3 regions of the Bradyrhizobium sp. SMVTL-02 genome follow, and region 3 is predicted to be linked to each of the others. Evidence: riboswitches for the same ligand, from Rfam matches in the RefSeq annotation. Region 3 holds a riboswitch; each other region holds the start of a gene.
What was found. A riboswitch is a leader RNA that binds a small molecule or an ion and turns the genes downstream of it on or off. The one in region 3 is predicted to bind S-adenosylmethionine.

Region 1 (7,833 bases), 970 kb from region 3:
CGTGCCGCAGCGCGCCTCTCTCGTGTTCGACGACCCCAACATCAACCGGCTCGACGGCAGCATGCAGGTGCCGCTCGCGCGCGCCAAGCAGATCGAGCTGCATGGGCGCCTTGCGGACGGCTCGCCGGCCGATCATCCCGTGATCGAGACCGTGCTCCACGTCGCGCAAGCCAGCATCCAGGGCGTTCATCCCTTGCTCGCCGAGCCGTTCGAGGCCGACACGCGGGCGAAGATCACCGGCCTGTCCGACCTCACGCCAAAGCCCTGGCCGCAGCGCTTCCGCGAGATCCAGGCCGCCGGCGGCCATATCGAGATCCTGCAGTCGCGGATCCAGCAGGGCGAGATGATCGCAGTCGCGGCCGGCACGCTCGGCCTGTCGCCCAATGGCCGACTCGACGGCGAGCTGCAGATGACGGTGACCGGGCTCGAGCGCGTGATCCCGGCACTCGGGATCGAGAAGATGCTGGAAGAGGGCGTACCGCAGGCGACGCTGGATCGCGTCGCGCCCGGCGTGAAGTCGCAGGACCTCAATAATCTCTTTGGTGCGCTTGATCGCGCCGTTCCCGGCCTCGGCAAGGTCATCAAGCAGAACGCCAATGCCGGCCTGGCGGCCGGCATCAACTCGATCGGCACCGAGAGCACGCTCGAGGGCAAGAAGGCGCGCAGCTTCCCGCTGAAATTCGACGACGGTGCCGTGCTGCTCGGCCCGGTCAAGGTCGGTCAGATCCCGCCGCTGTATTAGTTCTCGTCATTGCGAGCGAAGCGAAGCAATCCAGGCTTTCTCGTCGGAAACAGTCTGGATTGATTCGTCGCTGCGCTCCTCGCAATGACGGAGGAGAGAGGGGGCTACGGCTTCTTCTCGAGCTGCCCGTGCTGGCGGCCGAAATCTGCTGCCGCCGAATCCTGGCCGATCTCGACGATGCCGCGGCGGATGGCGCGGGTGCGGGTGAAGTGATCGAACAGTGCTTCGCCGTCGCCGCGCCGGATCGCGCGGGTCAGCTTGGCAAGATCCTCGGTGAAGGTGCCGAGCATCTCCAGCACCGCTTCCTTGTTGGCGAGAAACACGTCGCGCCACATCGTCGGATCTGATGCGGCAATACGGGTGAAGTCGCGGAAGCCGCCGGCTGAGAATTTGATCACCTCGGACTCCGTCACCTGCGCCAGCTCGTCGGCGGTGCCGACGATGGTGTAGGCGATCAGATGCGGCAGATGGCTGGTGATCGCGAGCACGAGGTCATGATGATCCGGCGTCATCACCTCGACCTTGGCGCCCATCGCCGCCCAGAAGGCGCGCAAGTGAGCGACGGCCTCAGTGTCGGTACCCTCCGGCGGCGTGAGAATGCACCAGCGGTTGATGAAGAGCTCGGCGAAGCCGGAATCCGGCCCCGAATGCTCGGTGCCCGCGACCGGATGTGCCGGCACGAAATGGACGCCCTGCGGCAGATGCGGCGCCATGTCCCTGACCACCGCGCCCTTGACCGAGCCGACGTCGGAGACGACAGCGCCCGGCTTCAGATGCGGCGCGATCTCCTGCGCCACCGGCCCGCAGGCCCCGACAGGAATGCAGAGGATAACGAGGTCGGCGTCCTTGACGGCCTCCGCATTGGTCGCCACCACCTGGTCGACGATGCCGAGCTCGATCACCCGCGCGCGCGTCCTCTCCGAGCGCGCGGTGGTGACGATCTCGCCAGCCAGGCCCTGGAGCTTCGCAGCGCGCGCGATCGAGCCGCCGATCAGGCCGAAGCCGATCAGCGCGACGCGCTGGAAATGCGGTTTCGCGCTCATTTGCCGGCCATGAATTCGCGCAAGGCATCGACGACGAGGCGGTTGGCCTCTTCGGTGCCGATGGTCATGCGCAGGGAATGCGGCAGGCCGTAGTTCTTCAGCGCGCGCAGAACGAGGCCGCGCTTGGTGAGGAAGGCGTCGGCGTCGTCCGAGGTCCTGCCGTTGTCGGTCGGGAAGTGGATCAGCACGAAATTGGCAACGCTCGGCGTCACCCTCAGGCCGAGCTTGGTGATCTCCTCGGTCAGCCAGTTGCGCCAGGTCTCGGTGAACTGCTTCGACATCGCCTGATGGGCGGTGTCCTCGATCGCGGCGACCGCGGCATACATCGCCGGCGTCGACACGTTGAAGGGACCGCGAATGCGGTTGACCGCGTCGATGATGTGCTCGGGCCCGAACATCCAGCCGACGCGCAGCGCGGCGAGGCCGTGGATCTTGGAGAAGGTGTGCGTCACCACGGTGTTCTCGGTGGTCGCGACCAGCTCGATCCCCATTTCGTAATCGTTGCGCGAGACGTAGTCGCAATAGGCGGCGTCCAGCACCAGCAGCACGTGCGAGGGCAGGCCGGCGCGCAGGCGCTTGACCTCGTCGAACGGAATGTAGGTGCCGGTCGGGTTGTTGGGATTGGCGAGCCAGACCAGCTTCGTCTTCGGCGTGACCACCTTGAGGATGGCGTCGACGTTGCAGGTGAGGTTGGTCTCCTCGGCGATCACGTTCCTGGCGCCGACCGCCATGGTCGCGATCGGATAGACCAGGAAGCCGTGGGTGGTGGAGATCGCCTCGTCGCCCTGGCCGAGATAGGTGTGGGCGAGCAGGTTGAGGATCTCGTCCGAGCCGGCGCCGCAAATGATGCGGTTCGGATCGAGTCCGAACGAGCGGCCGATCGCTTCGCGCAGCACGCGCGAGGTGCCTTCGGGGTAGTCTTCCAGATGATCCGCCACGCGCTTGAAGGCCTCGATCGCCTTCGGCGAGGGCCCGAACGGCGTCTCGTTGGCCGAGAGCTTGAACACCTTGCGGCCCGGCTCCGGCACCGGGGTCTTGCCGGGCGTGTAGGGCGCAATATCGAGAATGCCGGGGTTCGGCACGGGGCGGGACATCTTCAACTCCGGAGTGGCTTAGGCGGTACGCGATTTACGATTTCGACCCGGTCGGGGCCACCGTATAGCGCGTTGCGTGGCTGCCGACGAGGGCCGTGGAGCGCACCGAGGCCCCCGCCTCGATCAGGGCAGCCTTGATCTTGTCGATGCTGCTCGCAGCCGTGACCGAGACCAGCAGCGCCGCGCCGTCGAAGGCGGTGTCGGGCACCGCCACGATGTCGGCCAGCGGCGACAGGGTGCGCGCAACCTCGGCATTCCACCCTGATACGCGCACGCTGAATGTCTCGACCTCGGTCACCAGGGCGCTGTCGGCGACGCGCGAGATCGCGAACACCGGCAGCGCGGCCGGATGGTCGGCGCGCTCGACGAAGGGCATCCGCGCGATGATCTTCGGTGCGCCTTCTGCCTCCAGCTCGAGCCACCACGGTGTGCGGCTGGAGGTCGCCGAGACCAGCGCCAGGTCGCCCTTGGATTTCGCCACCGCCTCGACCGCAGCCTGCGCGCTGAAATGCGCGACATAGGGCACCGTGAAACCGAAATGGAAGCGGACCGAGTCGCGCATCGCGGGCTCGCTCACCGAGATGTCGGCGTGCACGGAGAACGGCGCCTGCACATAGGTGAAGGTCGAGATGATGACGCGCCAGATGCTCTCGACGGTGTCGAGCGGCAGGATGCCGCGATGACGCTGCACGATCTCGCGCATCATGGAGGCCTCGCGCGCCGGGCGGAAGGCCGAGCCGACCTCCTGGGTCTGCTTCACCTGGATCAGGCGGTCGATGATGTCGCCGCGCTGCATCAGCAGGCGATGCATGCTCTCGTCGATCGCATCGATCTCCTTGCGCAATTCCTGCAGTGATGGTGGCGCGGGCGGACGTTGGGACATATCTGACAGGACTGTTGAGAGGCGTTCCAATGCGGGCCGGCCAAAGAGACTGGTAGGGTCCGATCCGCTGCGATCGACGTCCTGATTAGGCAGTCAGGGCGACGAAAGCAAAGAGAAATGACGGCCTGTTCGGCCGGCGAGGCAGGGACGAATTTGGCTGATCCGGACCGCGACTTGACGAAAACCGCCCAAGCCGGTAGGTTTTTGCCTGTTCCGTGGTCATTTGAGCCGGCCGGCTTGCAGCCACGTTAAAAAACTCGCTAAACAGGCCGGGGACGCTTCCGATCCCGGCCGAACCTATCGTTCAGGCCGGGTTTTTCATGGCCTGATGTCAGCGACAGTCGAGCGGCAGTCGCAAACGAGGTCGATGATGGTTGTCGTCAAGTCGATTCCGAGCCCGGCGATCAGTACCGACGATCGGTCGCATGAGGCGGATCACCCGAGCTCGCTCATCGCGCATTTCGGCGCCGAGCAGCCATTGCCGCTCGATTGCGGCGTCGATCTCTCCCCGTTCCAGATCGCCTACCAGACCTATGGCGAGCTCAACGCCGACCGCTCCAACGCGATCCTGATCTGCCATGCGCTGACCGGCGACCAGCACGTGGCCAATGTGCATCCCGTCACCGGCAAGCCCGGCTGGTGGGAGACCCTGGTCGGCCCGGGCCGCCCGCTCGATCCCGACAGGTACTTCATCATCTGCTCCAACGTGATCGGCGGCTGCATGGGCTCGACCGGGCCCGCCTCGATCAATCCCGCCACCGGCAAGGTGTGGGGTCTGGAATTCCCCGTCATCACCATTCCGGACATGGTCCGCGCGCAGGCGATGCTGATCGACCGGCTCGGCATCGACACGTTGTTCGCTGTGGTCGGCGGCTCGATGGGCGGCATGCAGGTGCTGCAATGGACCGCGGCCTATCCGAGCCGGGTGTTCTCCGCGCTCGCGATCGCCTGCTCGACGCGACACTCGGCGCAGAACATCGCGTTTCACGAGCTCGGCCGCCAGGCCGTGATGGCCGATCCCGACTGGCACAATGGCGGCTATGCCGATCGCGGCATCCATCCGCATCGCGGCCTCGCTGTGGCGCGGATGGCGGCGCACATCACCTATCTCTCCGACGCCGCGCTGCATCGCAAGTTCGGCCGGCGCATGCAGGATCGCGACCTGCCGACCTTCTCGTTCGACGCCGACTTCCAGGTCGAGTCCTATCTGCGCTACCAGGGCTCGTCCTTCGTCGAGCGCTTCGATGCCAACTCCTATCTCTACCTGACGCGCGCGATGGACTATTTCGACATCGCCGCCGACCATGACGGCGTGCTGGCAAAGGCGTTCGCAGGCATCAAGACCCGCTTCTGCGTCGTCTCCTTCACCAGCGACTGGCTGTTTCCGACCTCGGAATCGCGTGCGCTGGTGCATGCGCTCAACGCCTCGAGCGCGCGGGTGTCGTTTGCCGAGATCGAGACCGATCGCGGCCACGATGCCTTCCTGCTCGACGTGCACGAGTTTTTCGACATCTCCCGCGCCTTCCTGCAATCGGCCGGCAAGGCGCGCGGATTGAATGGCTGTGGTGGCTAGGATGTCAGTGCAGGAAGTGCTGCCGCTCGGCGGCGTTGCGGCCGGGCAGTCCGGCCAGGTTCGCGCCGACCATCTGCTGGTGGCCGAGATGGTCAAGCCGGGTTCGAAAGTGCTCGACGTCGGCTGCGGCGACGGCGACCTGCTTCAACTGCTCGAGGCCCGCGGCATCGATGGCCGCGGCATCGAGCTGTCGCGCGAGGGCGTCAACCGTTGCGTCGCCAAGGGCCTTGCGGTGGTGCAGGGCGACGCCGACACCGACCTCGTCAATTACCCCGACGACGCTTTCGACTACGTGATCCTGTCGCAAACGCTGCAGGCGACGCGGCAGCCGAAGGTGGTGCTGGAGAATCTGCTGCGCATCGGCCGCCGCGCCATCGTCTCGTTCCCGAATTTCGGCTTCTGGAAGATGCGGCTGCAGCTCCTGATCGGCGGCCATATGCCGCGCACCGAGAACCTGCCCGCGACCTGGTACGACACCGCCAATATCCACTTCTGCACCATCAAGGATTTCGTCGAGCTCTGCGACGCGATCAACGTCAAGATGGAGCGCGCCGTGGCGCTCGATCTCTACGGCCGCCCGGTGCCGCTGAACCTGCCCTGGTGGGTGTGGAACATGTTCGGCGAGCAGGGCGTGTTTCTACTCAGCCGCGGCGGGGGCAAATAGCCTTCCGTTCGCGCTCCTCAATATGAGGAGCTGAGGTCTGTCCACCGTCATTGCGAGCGCAGCGACGCAATCCGGAATGCGTCCGCGGAAAGACTCTGGATTGCTTCGCTGCGCTCGCAATGACGGAATACCTGGCGGCGCCTAATGCGCCGCCAGCGACCGCGGATCACGCACCGGCCATCGTCCCGCCTCAACCAGCGTCACGAATCGCTCCACGCTCTCGTTGAACAGCGCGGGCTCCTCGAGATTGAGCACGTGGCCCGACTTCGGAAACATCGCGAGTCCTGCGGCCGGCAGGTGCTTCTTCAGGAACAGGCTCGCTCCCACGCAGGGATCGTCCTCGTCGCCGCAGATGATCAGCGCGGGCGTCGCCACCTTGGCGATCGCATCCGCCATCGTGTAGATCGAGGGCCGGCCGCCCTGGAAGCCGCGCATCGTGTTGGCCGAACCCTTCGCATCGTGCCGCGCCAGCGCGGCGTAGAAATCGGCATGGCCGCGCGGGTCCTTGACCAGGAAGGGGATCCGGCTCGGCGCCTCGCGCGTGACCTTGGCGACCTCGGCAGAGCCCAGCGTCTCGAACTGCTCGGCATTGGCGCGGCACTGCTTGCGCCAGGCCTCGAGATTCTCGAGCTCGGAGCCGGAGCCGACGCCGGCCAGCGTCATCGACAGCGCGCGATGCGGCGCGTTCAGGCCGATCTGGAGCGAGGAGTAGGCGCCCATCGAGAGCCCGACGAGATGCGCGCGCTCGATCTTGAGATGGTCGAGCACGGCCAGCGCGTCGGTGTAGAAATGCGTGTAGGTGTAGACCTCGCCGTCAGGCACGTCCGACGGGGTGTAGCCTCGCGCCGAATAGGTGATGCAACGGTGGCCGCGCGAGAAGTAGCGCATCTGCGGCTCCCAATTGGTATAGTCGGCCGCGAACTCGTGCAGAAAAATAATCGGCGTTCCCTGACCCGCCTCTTCGAAATAGATGCGGACGTCATCCCAAGTCGTGGCGTGGGGCATTAACTGTTTCCCTCTCTTCAAGACGCCTTTGCAGGATCGCAGTTAATGTTGATGTCCGCAATGCGGCAGCTTCGCACCAGCACCGGCGCAAAATCATCGCAGCTATTCGCCGACGTTGCGTCTTTTTCTCGCCACATCCGGAAGCTTTACGCCCCGGCGGATGTCGGCCACCACACGGGCCGACGGGAAAGAGGGGTGTCAACGAAGGATGAAGAATGTTTGAGTTGTTTGCGTTCCGCCTGTCGCGTTGTGTTGTCGCGCTGGCGGTCTTCTTCGCGGCGGTTGCCGCATTGGTTTCTCCGGCCTCGGCGCGGCCGCATCATCGTCACAGCGCAGAGCGGCACACTCACGCGCACCACGCCAGACATCATCACTATCGCGATCATGCAAGCAGCTCGCGCTTCGAGCGCAGCGTGGCACAGTTGCAGGCGGGCTCCTTCGCCGACACGCATGCCAGCTACGATCCGAATGCCAACGCCGGCGGTGCTGGCATGAGCGCCGGCTTCGGCGGCGGTTCGGGCGTCGTGTCCGAGGCGCGCCGCTATCTCGGCGGCAATCCGACCGGGCGCGGCAGCCTGTGGTGCGCGCGCTTCATGAACATGGTGCTGGAGCACACCGGCCATCGTGGCACCGGCTCGGACATGGCGAACTCGTTCGCGCATTACGGCACGCGCGTCTCCGGCCCGCAGGTCGGCGCCATCGCGGTGATGTCGCGCGGCCGCCGCGGCGGCCATGTCGGCATCATCACCGGCATCGATGCGCAGGGCAATCCGGTCATGATCTCAGGCAACAGCGGCAACCGCGTCCGCGAGGCGCCGGTCTCGCGCGG
Region 2 (7,833 bases), 2.1 Mb from region 3:
GGGCTCTTTCTTGCAGCTCTCCTGGTGCCCATTCAATTGTTCTTTGGGCACCTGAACGGCGACTACGTCCACGAGCGGCAGCCCGCCAAATTTGCGGCAATTGAGGGCCGTTGGCATGACGAGCAGCCCGCCAGCGAGGTCTTGATTGCCATTCCCGACGAGGCGAGGGAGGAAAATCGTTTCGAACTGAAGATCCCCTATCTCGGCAGCCTCATTGCCTCGATGCGGCTCGTCTCGAAGGAGGTTGGGCTCACCAGCTTTGCCAAGGAAAACCGACCGCCCGTCTTGATCCCATTCTTTGCCTTCCGGGTGATGGTCGGCTGCGGTCTTCTGATGATGGCGCTGGCGTGGCTTGGCTCACTTTATCTTCTGCTCGATCGAAGGAAAGGCGAGCGCCTGTTGCTGTGGGCGACATTCCTGAGCTTTCCGCTGCCGTTCATTGCGACGCTGACAGGATGGTTTACCGCCGAAGTGGGCCGTCAGCCCTGGAGCGTCTACGGTGTGCTTCGAACGGCAGATGCCGTCACGCCCACGCTCACGGTCCAGGCAGTGACAGTCTCTTTGATCATTTTCGCCGTTGTCTATCTCGTCATCTTCGGTTTCGGAATGCTTTATGTCAATCGCCTCTTGAGGGCAGGCCCCGTCCGTTCCAAGCCCATCCTTCCGCTCAATCCGAAGTATTCCTTCGCTGTTGTGGGCAACAAACCTGTTCCGGAAACCGCGCAAGGGAGTGCAACATGATCCTGTTTTGGGCAGGCCTGATTGCAACGACGATCTTGCTTTATGTGCTGCTGGACGGTTTCGACCTTGGTGTGGGCATCTTGTTTCCCTTTGCGGACGAATCCAGCCGGCGCAAGATGCTGGCCGCCATCTCGCCGGTCTGGGACGGCAACGAGACCTGGCTGGTGATCACAGGCACTGTCCTGTTTGGTGCTTTTCCAACGGTCTATGCTGCGCTCCTGTCGGCGTTCTATCTGCCGCTGGTGCTTATGCTGTGCGCACTGATCCTGCGCGGCGTCGCCTTCGAGTTTCGCTCCAGAGCACTGGTCGGCTCTCGCTGGATCTGGGATCTCAGCTTTGCAGGCGGATCGCTGGTCGCGACCTTCATTCAAGGGATGACGGTTGGCGCGCTGGTCGAGGGTCTGCCCATGAAGGAGGGTCACTATATCGGCGGGATCTTTGGCTGGTTCAGCCCCTTCGCCGCTCTCTGCGGCCTTGGGCTCGTGCTTGGCTACAGCCTGCTCGGCGCAAGCTGGCTGGTGAGGAAGTGCGAAGGACAGGTACGGGGGCGCGCCTACCAATTGCTCCCCCTACTGACAGTTGGCGTCCTTGCCTTTCTGGCCACCGCGTTTGTTCTGGCGATCGCTATGCATCTGAGTCTGATGAACCGCTGGTTTGAGCGCCCATACCTATTGATATTTCCTCTGATCGGGGTGGTATCAGCGTTCGGATTGCTGAGAGGCGTGCGACGACGAAACGATCTCGCTCCGTTTAGATGCGCAGCGCTGATCTTTGCGGCGGCGTTCGGCACGTTGGCCTGCTCCTTCTGGCCCTACATGATTCCGTTCGCGCTTACCGTCGGACAAGCGGCCTCGCCGAACGAGAGCCTAACGTTCATGTTCTGGGGCGCCGGCCTCTTCGTAATGCCCCTCACGCTCGTCTACACGTTCGTCGTCTACCGTATGTTCCACGGAAGAGTGGCGGAAGCGGGCAACGAATAGGAATTACCTTGTTTTTCGCGGCGAGCGGCAAAGATGCGGCATCGCTCTCCTCGTTGGTGAACGATCTGTGCGGTGCGAGTCACGCCGCCAGATGCCGAGAAGAGGCGCTGAACGATGGATGCGTCGGTTATTCCAGGCCTCGCTGCACTGGCCGGAGCTGCCATCGGAGGGTTGACCTCGGCGACAGCGGCTTGGTTTACACAGCGCAGTGTCGTACAGGCCCAATGGGTCTCCAGTCAGGCTTTGCGCCGCCAGGATCTCTACCGCGATTTCATCGAAGTCGCTGCCAAATGCTATATGCACGCACTCCAGCACGACCGACCGGACGTTGTGGGTGTGGTTCGTCTCTATTCCACATCTCGCGGATGCGCGTCTTGTCCTCATACGCGGTCCTGGAAAAGGCCGAGCAAGTCGCGCAGAAAATCCTCGATACCTATTCCGAACCCGACAAGAGCTTCGTCGAACTGCGGGCCATGATCAACGATCACACTATCGACTTGCTCCATGACTTCAGCCAGGCTTGCCGGATCGAGCAGGATTTTCCGGAAAAGGGTGCTCTCTCAAGAATGGCCAGAACGGCGACCGATCTAAGCCCGGGCGAGGATATTGCTTCGTTGCTCCGACTACGCGAGCGGAACAGCTCAGCAGGATGAGGCATCGTTGAAGCAGGCCTGACCGCGCAGCTTCATGACTCGCTGCCTAAACGGATAGGTGCTGTGTCCGTCGCGCACGAGCTATTCCTGCTAGAGCGTTTCACATTTTGATTGAAGCATAACCGGCGCTGGCGAAGTAGTTGGCGCATTCGCGAGGCTGGATGTCTTGGACGAGGTGACCGATATGGCGCCAAGTCTCCTCGATTGAGCGCTTCTGAGCTTGCCGCATCCAGTGTTTGATCTTGGAGAAGGCCTGTTCGATTGGGTTGAGGTCGGGCGAGTATGGCGGCAGGTACCAGAGTCTGGCGCCAGCAGCCTTGATCATTTGCCTGACGGCTTTCGACTTATGGCTTCCGAGATTGTCGAGAATGACGATGTCGCCTTCACGCAGGGTTGGCAGGAGAATGTGCTTTACGTAACCACGGAAGCATTCACCGTTGATCGGGCCATCGAAGACGCAGGGTGCCGTGAGTTGGTCATGGCGGAGCGCGCCGAGGAATGTGAGGGTACGCCAGTGACCGTGCGGAGCGAAGCCGCGCAGGCGCGCCCCTTTGGGTCCCCAGCCTCGCAAAGGGGCCATGTTGGTCTTGATCCAGGTCTCATCGATGAAGACGAGCCGGCCCGGATCGAGCCCGGCCTGCCAGGCTCGCCAACGCAAGCGCCTACGAGAGACGTCGGCGCGAGCCTGTTCGAGGGCGAACAGTGTTTTTTTTGAACCGCAGCCCTTCCCGGCGCAGGAACAGCCAGACCGCATTGTGTGAGACCTTGACCCCACGGGCTGCCAGTTCCGCCTTCAGACCATGCAGCGTCAGGTGCGGCGTCTGAGTGATCCGCTCGACGATGAAGGCGCGGTGCGGATCAAGCACAGGCTTGCGGTGACCACCCATCTTGCCGGGCGCTACCGAGCCGGTCGTTCGATAACGCTGTGACCACTTCACAACTGACGAGACAGCAACGCCAAACCGTTCCGCCACAGATCGGCAGCTCTCACCTTTGGCAACAGCGGATACCGCACGCTTACGCAAATCGTTGGAAATTGGTCGGACCATCGGATGCTGGCCTCCAGCCCAGCCAGCATCTTGAATCATATTCGTCCCAGACCCGGAATCCCTTCCGATTCAATAAATCCGTGAACCGCTCTAGCGGTTGCGTTCCACCCGCCGACTGTCGCGCAAACCCGATTCCCATATAGCGAAATCACAACGTCTCGCAACGACTAACGCTGGCTTACAGAACATAACGAGCAATTCCCTCCCTCTGAGCGCATTATGGCCCAATGAAAGAGGAGACACCCATGGTGAAGCACTCCGAAAATCCAAGACACGGTAACGCCACGCGTTGCGCAGTATGCGCCGGCAGATTTGGTCTCGTCCGGCACTACTCTTGGCAAACTCCGCTTTGTTCCACGAAGTGCGTCGATCGTTTCAAGGCTCGCCGGGCATGCGATTATGACTGGCTGCCCCGGCTTCAGCCTTGGCCCAGAACGCCGCGAACCGCGTGAGGGCACCATGACCATAGATATCTCACGGCGAGCCACGGAATGCCTGAAAACTGCACATAGTTTGCTCCGCGTGGCCAAGACCATGACTGACCAGGCGATTGCATATCAACTTAAGGTGCTTGCCGAGAACTACGAGCGGCGGGCGGAGAAGGCTTCGCGCGTTGATACTGAGAAAGCGCTGGCTCGCGCTGCTGCTGACGCCCAAAGCGAGGCGGTGCTTGAAAACGAAGTGATGCTAGAAGGAGGCTGGACATGACCCAGGTGTATTTCCACTGCTCCAACAGCAAAGAGGAGTTGGTTGATAGCTGCGGCACCGTGGTGGAAGATCTTGCTGAGGCGCGAGATCGCGCGGCCTCTGTCGTGAGATCACTCACCATGGGGCGAAGCATCGAAGATTGGCGTAGTTGGGTTTTGCACGTCATAGACGACCTTGGTGAAGAGCTGTTTGTCGTCCCGTTCGCTTTCGTGCTCGGTAGGCCCCATTGAGGTCATCATGATCGTAATTCGATCTCCGATGGCACCGCTGCGGCGACGGGCGAGCGACGTCGCGAGCAGCGTGAGAAGGCTCATTGCGACGCCTGCGATCCGTATCGGCCCGAGCGTCATTACATGCGTTGGGGAGGTCCTAAGTGGTTCGTCAAACATCGTGCATCCGCATCTGTCACGATTTCCTGAAAGGAAGCTTGGGCTCGGCATACGTCTGGCCATTCTACCTCGCCGGGCTCCCCCGCCGCCGGTCCTTTCCCTCCCGAGGGCCGGCCGCCCGTTCAAGGTCCTGAAGGGCTCTGGTGGATCGGATTGGCTCGGCGAATCTTCAAACAGGCGAAGTCCTGGTCGTTGAGCAAAACTAGGCGGAGATCTCTGGTGATGGCCTATGAACACTTCTTTTCAGCGGCGCTGCCTCGCCTCCACGGTACGCATACGACGGAGACCGCCTGATTGACGCATGCGCGCGGGGGCCGGGTAGCGCTATGATAGCCCTGCGTGAAGGTTAGGCAGCTTGCTGATCGGTGGGCTTGTCGGCTTGACGCAGGAGCTTCCATTCCCAAGGCAGCAGTTCGTGCAAACGCGAAGCGGGAAGATCGGCGATTGGGCGAGGACGTCGGCGAGCCAGGCTTTGGCGTCGACATCGTTAAGACGACAGGTCGTGATCGTCGTTAGCATGATGGCGGCGCGGTCGGAGCCGCGCGGGCTGCCGGCGAAGGTCCAATTGCGCCTTCCCAAGGCGATGCCGCGCAACGCTCTTTCGGCGGCGTTGTTGCTGAGGCAGATCCTGCCATCGTCGAGGAAGCGGGCAAAGTCGGCCCAGCGCCTGAGCATGTAATTCATGGGTTTCAGGACCTCGGAGGAGCGCGAGAGGGTTTCTCGCTCGCGTAGCAGCCAGGCGTGCATGTCGTCGAGCAGCGGCTTGCTTCTCTCCTGGCGCACGGCACGCCGCTCGTCGGCGGTGCGGCCGCGCGATCGCGTTCGTCAAACAAGGCGGCCCGCAATGGAGGGATACTCAGCAGGGCGCCGGCACCGATCAAAAATCCTCGTCGAGACTGCAACATAAAAAATCCTCCAAGATGGCACATGCATCTGGAGGACTGGCGACCTACTGTTGCCCATGTGGGCCACATCGTCGTGCCACCGTTGCCGGTCAAGGCTGGTTGGCGGGGCCGTCAGGCCCTCTCAGGATGCACCCTCACAGATAGCCCATTTGCAAACCAAGTCAAATTCCAGATTGCCGCCGGCATAGGCCGGATCGAGACCCGTAGATGGTGCTGGCAGCTGTTACTGAGGGGTGGGGGTGCCCCCCGGGGCCGATAGCCGGGATTGAGAGCGACCAGGTACCGGTACCAGTTACCCAGGCATATCTTCGAGCGCAGTGGCAAGCGGCGACCTGTCGGATTCCGCCGGACGTGCTAATCACTCGGCGCGCGCGAATGACCCGAAGCCGACTTCCAACCGATTAGCCACCCACCGTTTCGCGATTTGCTGTAGACTGTCTTATGGACCGGGACATGCTTCAGAGACACCTAAGGGAAGCCGAGCGGCACGTTGCCCAAGGTGAGCGCCATGTTGCGGAGCAGGAGGCGCGTGTTGCGGAGCTCACGCGTCTTGGAGCGGACGTGACGGAAGCGCGGAGACTCCTCGCCAACTTCTATGCGAGCCAGGTCCAGCACATAGAGCATCGGGACCGCATACTTTGCATACTTTGCGAATTGAAAAATTCGAATTAAACACACCGGATTATAGCATGCGTGGAGCGCTACGCGCGAACGTATGCAGTGGCCGGATAGGGAGTGTCGGGTACCATACAGACAAAGATCAGAGCTGCATCTTAAATGGCCGGCCCTCAATCAGCATTTGCGAGGACTGGCCATGGGAGCAACCCGGCGGCGCATAAAGCATGATTTAACCTTCGAAGAGCGGCTTGCGGAAGAAGCTCAGCGATTTAAGGCAGCAGCCGAAAAGGAAGCGGTAGGCAGCACGGCCCGCGAGTTGCTCATGCGGCGAGCTCGGCAAGCCGAAACTGCTTCACGCATAAGCGATTGGCTTAAGTCCCCGGGCTTGCAGCGTCCGAAATAACGCCATGACCAGCGGATACTACGCCTACATCATCGGTCACGACGGGCATATTAAGGAACGCATCGACCTTGTCTGCGACAATGACGAGGAAGCCAAGCGCAGTATTGAGCAGTTGGTGGATGGACACGCCATAGAGCTATGGCAAGAGACGCGCTGGGTAGTGACCTATCGACCCCAAGAGTAAGCCGCCGCAGTTATCGGTGTCGTTAGCTGCTAAGTCGGCTACCCAACAGAGGTTCCCTGACCATAGGAACGACGACCATTCTGACGAATTGCCTTCTATCACTGACACGGGCCCAGAGCCGCAGGCGTCAGTGGCTGAGAGACCAATTGCGCTCCCGCCTGTGGGAGTGCGGTCCATGGCCGATTTCGCCAATCGTTTGCTCAATGCTTTGTCGTCCTCTGACGCGGCGGCGCTCCAGCCTCATCTGAAAAGCGTGCAGCTTCGACAGAAGCAAATTCTTTATGAAACCGGTCAGCCCATCACCCTAGTTTATTTTCCGACGGGTGCCGTCATCTCACTGGTGGTTGACCTTAGTTCCGGGGCGTCTGTCGAGGCGGCGATGGTCGGGCTTGACGGTGTGCTTGGCGCATCGGCGGCGCTGGACGGGAGAAAATCACTGAACCAAGCGATCGTGCAATTGGCTGGCAGCAGCTTGGTATGCGACATCGGTGATCTTGCTTCGATTGCCTTGCAAAGCGTGAGTATGCTTTCGACACTCATCCGCCATGAACAAGCTCTGTTCATGCAGGCACAACAATCAGCGGCCTGCATGTCGTCGCACACAGTCGAGGCTCGGCTCTGCCGATGGCTGCTGCGGGCAAGGGATTTAGCCGGTAGCGACACTCTCGACTTTACCCAAGAATTCCTGGCCGAGATGCTTGGTGTGCAACGGACGAGTGTCACGTTGTCCGCTCAAACGCTCCACGAGGCCGGTTTGATCGAATATAAGCGAGGCAAAATACACCTTCTGAATGTAGATCTTCTGCACGAGGCTGTTTGCGAATGCTACCGAGCGGTGAAAGATCAGTATGAAGCGATTGCCGCATCGAGCGATGATTAAAGGCTGCCTAGGTCAACCGCCGCTCGCCGTTTGGATTGATTTCGTGCAGGAACCTTGCCCCTGCTTGCGGTGTTGGAGAGCAAGTGCAACTACTTAGGAGGAACTCGTATGAGAACTCTGCTATTGACCGGTGTACTGGCGGTCGCTGGCTTCGCTCTCGCCACGCCGATCTCCATTGCACCCGCGTCAGCTCAAGTTGAGGTTGATACTCCACTCGGCGGCGTGAGAGTGGGCCCGGAGCGGCGGTACTACCGAGAGTACGATCGACCCGCTTATCGCGCTCACGGGTATGATCGCGGATATCGCGGTGGTTGCCGCACCGT
Region 3 (7,833 bases):
TCAGCCTGCCGGTGAGGTGGAGGAGATAGCCGGCATCTTCGGGGCCGAGCTGCTGCACCATCACCGGCGCGGCGGTGCGGACATATTCCATCGCGTAGTTGCGATAGGCCTTTTCCAGTCGTGGTTTCGGCCAGCTCGAGACCGGCAATGCCGGTGCGGTCCTGGCATCGAACAACGGCGCCTCCAGATGCCGCGCGAACACCAGGCGCTGATCGGGCTCGAGCGGATGGTCGTACTGGTGATAGTAGCCTTCGAGCCCGTCCTGGCCGTCGACGCTCTGCTTGGTGCAGACGAAGCCGAGGCGCAGATCGCCGAGCGCAACGCCATTGTTGGCGTGCCAGCCGCGCAGCATCGCGCGGCTGACCTCGCCCGGCACGCCGCAGATCGCGCTGCCCTTCCAGATCCACCGCGGCGGCGGATAGCGGATCCAGGCCTTGCGGTCGCTCTCGTACATGTATTCGACATGCACGCCGCCGATCCAGTTGGAGAGATAGTGATATTGCGCGGCGGCGACCGCCGGCGGCAGATGGCTGAGCCCGAGCTTTTGCAAGCCCGGCAGGAAGCGCTCCTGCTGCTGGCGGCGGAAGACACGGAACACGAACTCCGCCGCATCCGCAGTGCCGCGGCGCGTGACGACGGTCAGGATGAGGCCGGTGAAGTAAGCGTGGTAGAGATCGGCGACCGCGCGCCAGCGCTTCCATTCGGCTTCCTGCGCGGCGTCAGTTGCGGCGGTCATGATCGCTCCCGGCTTGTTGTTTTGCGGGAGTGTGTCATTGCGCGAGGAGTGGCGCAACCGGAGGCGCTTTCTGTCGTAGCCCGGATTACACCCGGAAATGCTTGCTCAGCTTCAGACCCTGCGCCTGGTAGTTCGAGCCGATGCGCTGGCCGTACATCGCATCGGGGCGCGCCAGCATCTTCTCGTAGACGAGGCGGCCGACGATCTGGCCGTGCTCGAGGATGAACGGCACCTCGCGCGAGCGCACTTCGAGCACGGCGCGCGATCCTAGCCCGCCCGCACCGGCATAGCCGAAGCCGGGATCGAAGAAGCCGGCATAGTGCACGCGGAATTCGCCGACCAAGGGATCGAACGGCACCATCTCCGCGGCGTAATCGGGCGGCACCTGCACGGCTTCCTTGGAGGCGAGGATGTAGAACTCGCCGGGGTCGAGGATCAGGCTGCCGTCGGGACGGGCCGAGATCGGCTCCCAGAAATCTTCCACGGCGTAGCCGGCGCGGCGATCGACGTCGACGACGCCGGTGTGGCGCTTGGCGCGATAGCCGACGAAGCCATTGCCTTTCTCGCCGGAGAGATCGACGGAGACGGCGACGCCGCCGGAGAGATCGGCATCGGCGATGTCGACGAGGCGCTCGGCGGCGTGCAAGCCATCGAGCTCGTCGGCGTTGAGGATGGCGTCCCCAGTGCGGAAGCGCACCTGGCTGAGACGCGAGCCCTCGCGCACCAGCACCGGAAACGTCTTCGGGCTGATCTCGGCATAGAGCGGGCCGTGATAGCCGGCGCCGATCATGTCGAAACGGCGGGTGCCGTCGGCGATCACGCGGGTGAAGACGTCGAGCCGGCCGGTCGAGCTCTTCGGATTTGCGGCTGCGACGATTTCCGGCGGCAGCGCGAGGCTCTCGAGCAGCGGCACGATGTAGACGCAGTTGGTCTCTAGCACCGCGCCGTCGGCGAGGCTGAACTCGTGCAGCTTCAATTCGTCGATGCGCTCGGCGACGGTGGCGCCGGGCCCGGGGAGAAAGCTGGCGCGGACGCGATAGGCGATGTCGCCGAGACGCAGATCGAGGCTCGCCGGCTGGATCTGGCTTTCGACGAAGTCGTAGGCCGGCAGGATGAGACCCGCCTCCGCCATCGCCGCGATCATGCGGTCGGGCAGGATTCCATTGGCATCGGCGGCGACCGTGAAACTCAACCGGGGGTCCTCATCTGGGGTCAGAGCATCCGGACATGCGGAAAATACGAGTCTTTCAGGGCTAGCCGATGGACGCCTTGACGGAAAGGGCATTGCGGAATATGAGCATCACTTATCCCGTGGTGATTTGAGCCGGCCGGCTTGCAGCCACGTTAAATAAATCGCTAAACAGGCCGGGGACCTCTGTGATCCCGGCCAGTGGAGATATCCAGGCCGGTTTTTTTGTGACCGTTTTCGCTCCAATGGTCACGTCGGAGGGTCCTATGTCGAAGTCGCCTGCTGCCTACCGCCCCGAAACCCGCCTGGTCCATTCCGGCACCCTGCGCTCGCAATATGGCGAGACGTCGGAGGCGCTGTTCCTGACGCAAGGCTATGTCTATGCCAGCGCCGAGGAGTGCGAGGCGCGGTTCAAGGGCGAGGACCCCGGCTTCATCTATTCGCGCTACTCCAACCCGACCATTGCGATGTTCGAGCGCCGCATGATCGAGCTCGAGGGCGCCGAAGCCGCCCGCTCCGCGGCAACCGGCATGGCCGCAGTGACGACCGCGATCCTGGCACCGCTGAAGGCCGGCGATCACGTGGTCGCCTCCCGCGCGCTGTTCGGCTCGTGCCTCTACGTCATCCAGGACCTCCTGCCGCGCTACGGCATCGAGACCACGCTGGTCGACGGCCTCGATCTCGACCAGTGGCAGCGCGCACTTCGCCCCAACACCAAGACGTTCTTCCTGGAGAGCCCGACCAACCCGACGCTCGATGTGCTCGACATTCCCGGCATCGCCGCGATCGCGCACAGCGGCGGCGCGCGCCTCGTCGTGGACAACGTGTTCGCAACGCCGATCTGGCAAAGCCCGCTCGCGCTCGGCGCCGACGTCGTCGTCTACTCCGCGACCAAGCACATCGACGGCCAGGGCCGGTGTCTCGGCGGCATCATCCTGTCCTCGGAAGCCTTCATCGCGGAGCACCTGCACAATTTCATGCGCCAGACCGGCCCGTCGATCTCGCCGTTCAACGCCTGGGTCCTGCTCAAGGGCCTGGAGACGCTGGGCGTGCGCGTGCGCGCGCAGACCGACACGGCAGCGCGCGTCGCCGAGGTGCTGGCGAGCCATCCGAAGATCTCGCGCCTGGTCTATCCCGGCCGCGCCGATCATCCGCAGGCGGCGCTGGTGAAGAAGCAGATGCGCGGCGGCTCGACGCTCGTCGGCTTCGAGGTGAAGGGCGGCAAGGCGGCAGCGTTTCGCGTGCTCAACGAGCTCAAGCTTGCGAAGATCTCGAACAACCTCGGCGACGCCAAGAGCCTCGTGACGCATCCGGCCACCACGACGCATCAGCGCCTCAAGCCGGAAGACCGCGCCGCGCTCGGCATCAGCGAGGGTTTCATCCGCTTCTCCGCGGGGCTGGAGCATGCGGACGATCTGATCGAGGATATCACCGCGGCGCTGGAGAAGGCGTGATCTTCCTTGCCCTCCCCTGGCGGGAGCAGGTAAGAGCCGTCACATCGGCCGATACGTCCTCACATCCGCCGGCACGTTCACCCCGAGCTTGATCTGCCCGACGGAGCGGATGATGTCGTCGCCGAGCAGCTGGGCGAAGCAGGCGTAGCCCCAGTCATTCATGTGCAGGCCGTCGGCGATGACGAAGCTCTCGACCGGGATCGACTGGTTCTCGTGCCAGTCGCGCATCACTTCGAAGCGCGGGAAGATGCCGACGTGGCGGAGCTCGGCGACCTTGCCGAGCAGCTTCACCATCCTGCCGGCGCTCTCCTTGCGCTGATTGACGGCCGGCGAATATTGCGGATCGACCAGCACGATGTCGGCGCCGCCGGCGGCCTGGATGCGGGAGATGCCGTCCTCGACCAGTTTTGCGGTATCGCCGGGATCGAGATTGCGCAGCACGGCGTTGGTGCCGACCTGCCAGATCACCATGTCCGGATGCAGGTCGATCACCTGCGTCTGAAGGCGCTTCATCATCTCCGGCGCATCCTCGCCGCCCACGCCGGCGTTGACGACGGTGATGTCGGCGGTCGGATAGTGCCGGCGCAGCTGTGCGGCGAGACGGTTCGGATAGTTGAAATCGGGCGAGCTCGCGCCGTAGCCGGCGGTCGACGACGAGCCGAACGCGACGATCACGACGGGCTGGCCGGCCGCGAGCTTGGCCGCGACATGAGGGAGCGAGCCCATCGTCTTCGAGCCGCCCTTCGGCGGCAGGCATGGCACGCGGTTGAAGATATCGCCGGCAGACTTGGCGGCCTGCTTGACCTTGTCGATGGCGCGCGCGGTGATGCCACGCTGCTCGGGGGACGTCACGGCGCCCGTGGTCTGGGAACGCGAGGCGGGAGCGGGATCAGCGGTTTGCGCCGGCGCTTGCGTCGTCTGCGCGGCTTGCGCCTGCGCGCGCGACTGCGACACCGGCGTCAGCAACAGCAGCGCTGCCGCCGCTGATATAGCCAGCCATGCCGTCGGGCAAAAAGGGCGGAGAGAACTCATTAACGCTAGACCTCAATTTTGCTGCTGGGCCGGCCCCAGATGGGCTGCGTCAAACACGAACTGTGCCAACGCCCGGCCAAGGCAATCATGGACCTGTTTCGCCAGCTCCGGCCCGTGGGACGGGCTGAACAGGTCGAACTGACCCTGGTCATTCCACTGCCGCATGATCGCGAAACGATCGAACAGCGGGATGTCGTGCTCCTGCGCCACCACCCGCATATTGTCGAGATAGGGCGGCACCGAGATCATGGTCTCTGTGCGCGGGCTGTACTGCAAATTCATCAACACGACGTCAGCCCCTGCATTTTGCAGCGCGGCAACCCCCTCGGTCACAGCACCGCGAAACTCATCGGGATCGATGGCTCGGATAGCATCCACGGTCCCGGTCTGCCAGATGACCAAAGTAGGCCTTTTTGCTTCCATCAGCTTAACGAAGGTGGTGGCCGCCTCCTCTGCTGTTTTCTTGCTCTGTATTTCTACGGAGACGTGCACGACCTCCGAGGGTGGCAGCTTCTCCTTCAAGATGGCCTGCATGCGCGCCGGATAGGAGGCGTCCTCGGAGGCCGGAATCGTGGTCGAGCGGCTGCCGATGACCAGGATTTCCAGCGGTTTGCCAGATTTGACGGCCTCGGCAACCTTGGGAAGCTGGCTTTCGCTGGTGAGGAGATAGGACGGCAATTCGCAGGCTGCGGGCGCGGCGGCAGCGGCAGGCGCAGCATCGTCCGCGCGCGCCTGGGGCGCGGCGAGGCCACCGCATAGCAGGATCAGGCTCAGGAGAACCTTCGCCTTCATCAGCCCCCTCCCGCCAGATCGGCGTTGCCGACGGCGTTTTTGGTTTTCGCACCGCTCTTGTCAGCCACGCGCTTGTACCACGAAATCACCCAGGCAACGCCCCACATGACCAGGATTCCGGAGAGACTAATCAGCGCATGCATGGCTGCGCCGCCGGAGACCTCGGCCAGGATGAAATGGCCGGCGAAGGCGAGGAAGACGCCGAGGCAGAAGATCTCGAGCGAATGCTGGCCGCACAGGATCAGCGGCCGCAGCCACTGCGATTTCAGGCCCGGCCAGTCGCGCGGCAGGAAGCGCACCGTGAGCGCGGCCAGCGCCAGGAAATGCGTGAAGCGCAGAACGTCGAGATCGGTCTTGTCGATCGGATACATCCATTGCTCGAGCCGCTTCGGCATCAGATGGGACAGGTGCGGCAGATACCAGGTCAGCGTCACGTAGAACGCCGCCACGATATAGGCGATCGAGATCCACATCGTTACCGGCGACGCTAAAATACGCGACATGCGCCGCGCACCTCCGAGCGCACACCATGCACCGAAGACGAAAAGCAATTGCCAGGCCAGCGGATTGAAGGCCCAGAAGCCGTTCGGATAGGCGGAGAAGTAGAGATCGTATTCCCAGGTCACCGCGTAGAGCACGACGGAAAGGCCGAGCGTGACGTCGGGCTTCCAGCGCATCGACCACAGGATCACGGGCAGCGCCAGCATCAGGACGATATACAGCGGCAGCACGTCCATGTTGACGGGACGGAAACGCAGCAGCAGCGCCTGCACGATGGTGATGTCGGGCTGCTTGAGGAAGTCCATGATCCCCATCTCTTCGGTGTAGAGCGGGTTCTCGAAACGGGTCGCCACGTAGGAGATCTCGGCGAGGAAGATCGTGAACAGGAAGACGTGCGCGACGTAGATCTGCCAGACCCGCCGCAGGATGCGGGCGGTAGCGATGACGACGCCACCCTCCAGCATCGCGCGGCCGTAGACGAAGGCGGCGGTGTAGCCGGAGATGAAGATGAAGATCTCCGTGGCGTCGCTGAAGCCGTAATTGCGGATCGTGAACCACGTCAAAAGGCTCGTCGGCAGATGGTCGATGAAGATCAGCCACAGCGCCAGCCCACGGAACAGGTCAAGGCGGAGTTCGCGCTCGCCGATGGCGGGCAGCGTGATGGCGGCTGCACGCGGCTCCGCAGGTTTGGCGGTTCCTGCGATGCTCGATCCCGTCACTTGGTCGGCAATGGTCATCGGGGCCTAAAAACCCTCACCCAAATCGCGACGTTGAAGGAGTGTACCGGTCCGGCCGTCATCTCGCAAAGCGGCCGGATCACATGGGGGTGTCTCCCCCCTGGGGATGTCATCCCTTGGGGTGTACTTCCTCGCCAATTCTGGCGGCACGATGTCGCCAAAACCGCCTCGGGGTTTGGTTCCGACGCCGGATTTCGGTATGATGGCAGCCATGTACCGCGCCGTGACCCGCCAGATCGAAGTGACCGTCGAGCCGAACTTTGTTCCGGAGCAGTCGTCGGCCGACCGCTCCCGCTATTTCTGGTCGTACACCATCGTCATCACCAATTCCGGCGACGAGACGGTGCAGCTCAAGACGCGGCACTGGATCATCACCGACGCCACCGGTCGCCAGCAGGAGGTCAGGGGCGAGGGCGTGGTCGGCGAACAGCCGACGCTCGCCCCCGGCGAGCGGTTCGAATACACTTCCGGCGTGCCGCTCACGACCGCATCCGGCTTCATGACCGGCCGCTACCAGATGGTCAGCGAAACCGGCGAGCGCTTCGAGATCGACGTGCCGACGTTCTCGCTAGACAGCCCGGATAACAAGCGGGTGTTGAATTAGCACCGTGCCGTACCTCCACATCGTCGTTGCTTCGCTGCGCTTGCAATGACGGAGGATGGACTTACGCGTCCTCGACGCCCGCCTCGTGCGGCGTGAACTGGTAGACCGACGAACAGAACTCGCAGGTCACGACGACCTTGTCGTCCTTCACCATCGCCGCGCGGTCGTCGGGCGAGAAGCTCTTCAGCATGGACGCGACCGCGTCGCGCGAGCAGGAGCACTGCGCCTTCAGCGACAGCGGCTTGAACACGCGTACGCCACGTTCGTGAAACAGGCGATAGAGCAGCCGCTCGCCGGAGAGCTCCGGATCGATCAGCTCGACGTCCTCGACGGTCTCGATCAGCGAGCGCGCCTCGACCCAGGCGTCGTCCTCGGCGACACTGTGCGCCTCGACACCTTCGGGCGCATCGCCGGGATGCAGGTCCGCCTGCCGCGCGCGCTCGGGAGCCTTCGGCAGGAATTGCATCAGCATCCCGCCGGCGCGCCAGCGATGCTTGCCGCCGTCGCTCGAGCGCCACTCCTCGCCGACGGCGAGGCGCACCTTGGTCGGGATCTGCTCGGAGCGCAGGAAATATTCGTGGGCGGCATCTTCCAGGCTGCCGCCGTCGAGCGCGACGAGGCCCTGGTAGCGGCTCATGTCGGGGCCCTGATCGATGGTCATCGCAAGATGACCGCGGCCGAGCAGCGTGCCGGAATCCTTCGCCGTGCCGAGGCGCGAGGCGTCGTAGCGGGCATAGGCCCGCAGATGATCCGGCGCCTTGTAGTCGACGACCAGGAACGACACCGGA

Region 1: it holds a riboswitch for S-adenosylmethionine, as region 3 does, so the genes downstream of both, metX (homoserine O-acetyltransferase MetX) here and ACNJYB_RS37500 (O-succinylhomoserine sulfhydrylase) in region 3, are expected to answer to the same signal.
Region 2: it holds a riboswitch for S-adenosylmethionine, as region 3 does, so the genes downstream of both, ACNJYB_RS27530 (IS66 family transposase) here and ACNJYB_RS37500 (O-succinylhomoserine sulfhydrylase) in region 3, are expected to answer to the same signal.

Annotation. Positions count from the first base shown of each region.
Region 1 covers NZ_CP182469.1:6,846,954-6,854,786, reverse strand. Annotated here, with positions in the region: gene ACNJYB_RS32730 (DUF2125 domain-containing protein) at 1-742, shown strand, start outside; gene ACNJYB_RS32725 (prephenate/arogenate dehydrogenase family protein) at 847-1,785, opposite strand; gene hisC (histidinol-phosphate transaminase) at 1,782-2,879, opposite strand; gene ACNJYB_RS32715 (chorismate mutase) at 2,914-3,762, opposite strand; SAM riboswitch at 3,968-4,047, shown strand; gene metX (homoserine O-acetyltransferase MetX) at 4,133-5,335, shown strand; gene metW (methionine biosynthesis protein MetW) at 5,337-5,999, shown strand; gene ACNJYB_RS32700 (alpha/beta fold hydrolase) at 6,141-7,004, opposite strand; gene ACNJYB_RS32695 (TIGR02594 family protein) at 7,220-7,833, shown strand, end outside.
Region 2 covers NZ_CP182469.1:5,749,965-5,757,797, reverse strand. Annotated here, with positions in the region: gene ACNJYB_RS27560 (cytochrome ubiquinol oxidase subunit I) at 1-741, shown strand, start outside; gene cydB (cytochrome d ubiquinol oxidase subunit II) at 738-1,721, shown strand; gene ACNJYB_RS27550 (hypothetical protein) at 2,096-2,374, shown strand; one part of gene ACNJYB_RS27545 (IS630 family transposase) at 2,475-3,086, opposite strand; one part of gene ACNJYB_RS27545 (IS630 family transposase) at 3,088-3,423, opposite strand; gene ACNJYB_RS27540 (hypothetical protein) at 3,883-4,131, shown strand; gene ACNJYB_RS27535 (DUF6894 family protein) at 4,128-4,361, shown strand; partial or broken gene ACNJYB_RS27530 (IS66 family transposase) at 4,867-5,330, opposite strand; SAM-I-IV-variant riboswitch at 5,462-5,560, opposite strand; gene ACNJYB_RS27525 (hypothetical protein) at 6,451-6,630, shown strand; gene ACNJYB_RS27520 (Crp/Fnr family transcriptional regulator) at 6,806-7,510, shown strand.
Region 3 covers NZ_CP182469.1:7,816,731-7,824,563, forward strand. Annotated here, with positions in the region: gene ACNJYB_RS37490 (hypothetical protein) at 1-736, opposite strand, end outside; gene ACNJYB_RS37495 (2'-deoxycytidine 5'-triphosphate deaminase) at 822-1,880, opposite strand; SAM riboswitch at 2,038-2,117, shown strand; gene ACNJYB_RS37500 (O-succinylhomoserine sulfhydrylase) at 2,192-3,379, shown strand; gene ACNJYB_RS37505 (SGNH/GDSL hydrolase family protein) at 3,419-4,411, opposite strand; gene ACNJYB_RS37510 (SGNH/GDSL hydrolase family protein) at 4,424-5,203, opposite strand; gene ACNJYB_RS37515 (OpgC domain-containing protein) at 5,203-6,441, opposite strand; gene apaG (Co2+/Mg2+ efflux protein ApaG) at 6,653-7,045, shown strand; gene ACNJYB_RS37525 (Hsp33 family molecular chaperone) at 7,107-7,833, opposite strand, start outside.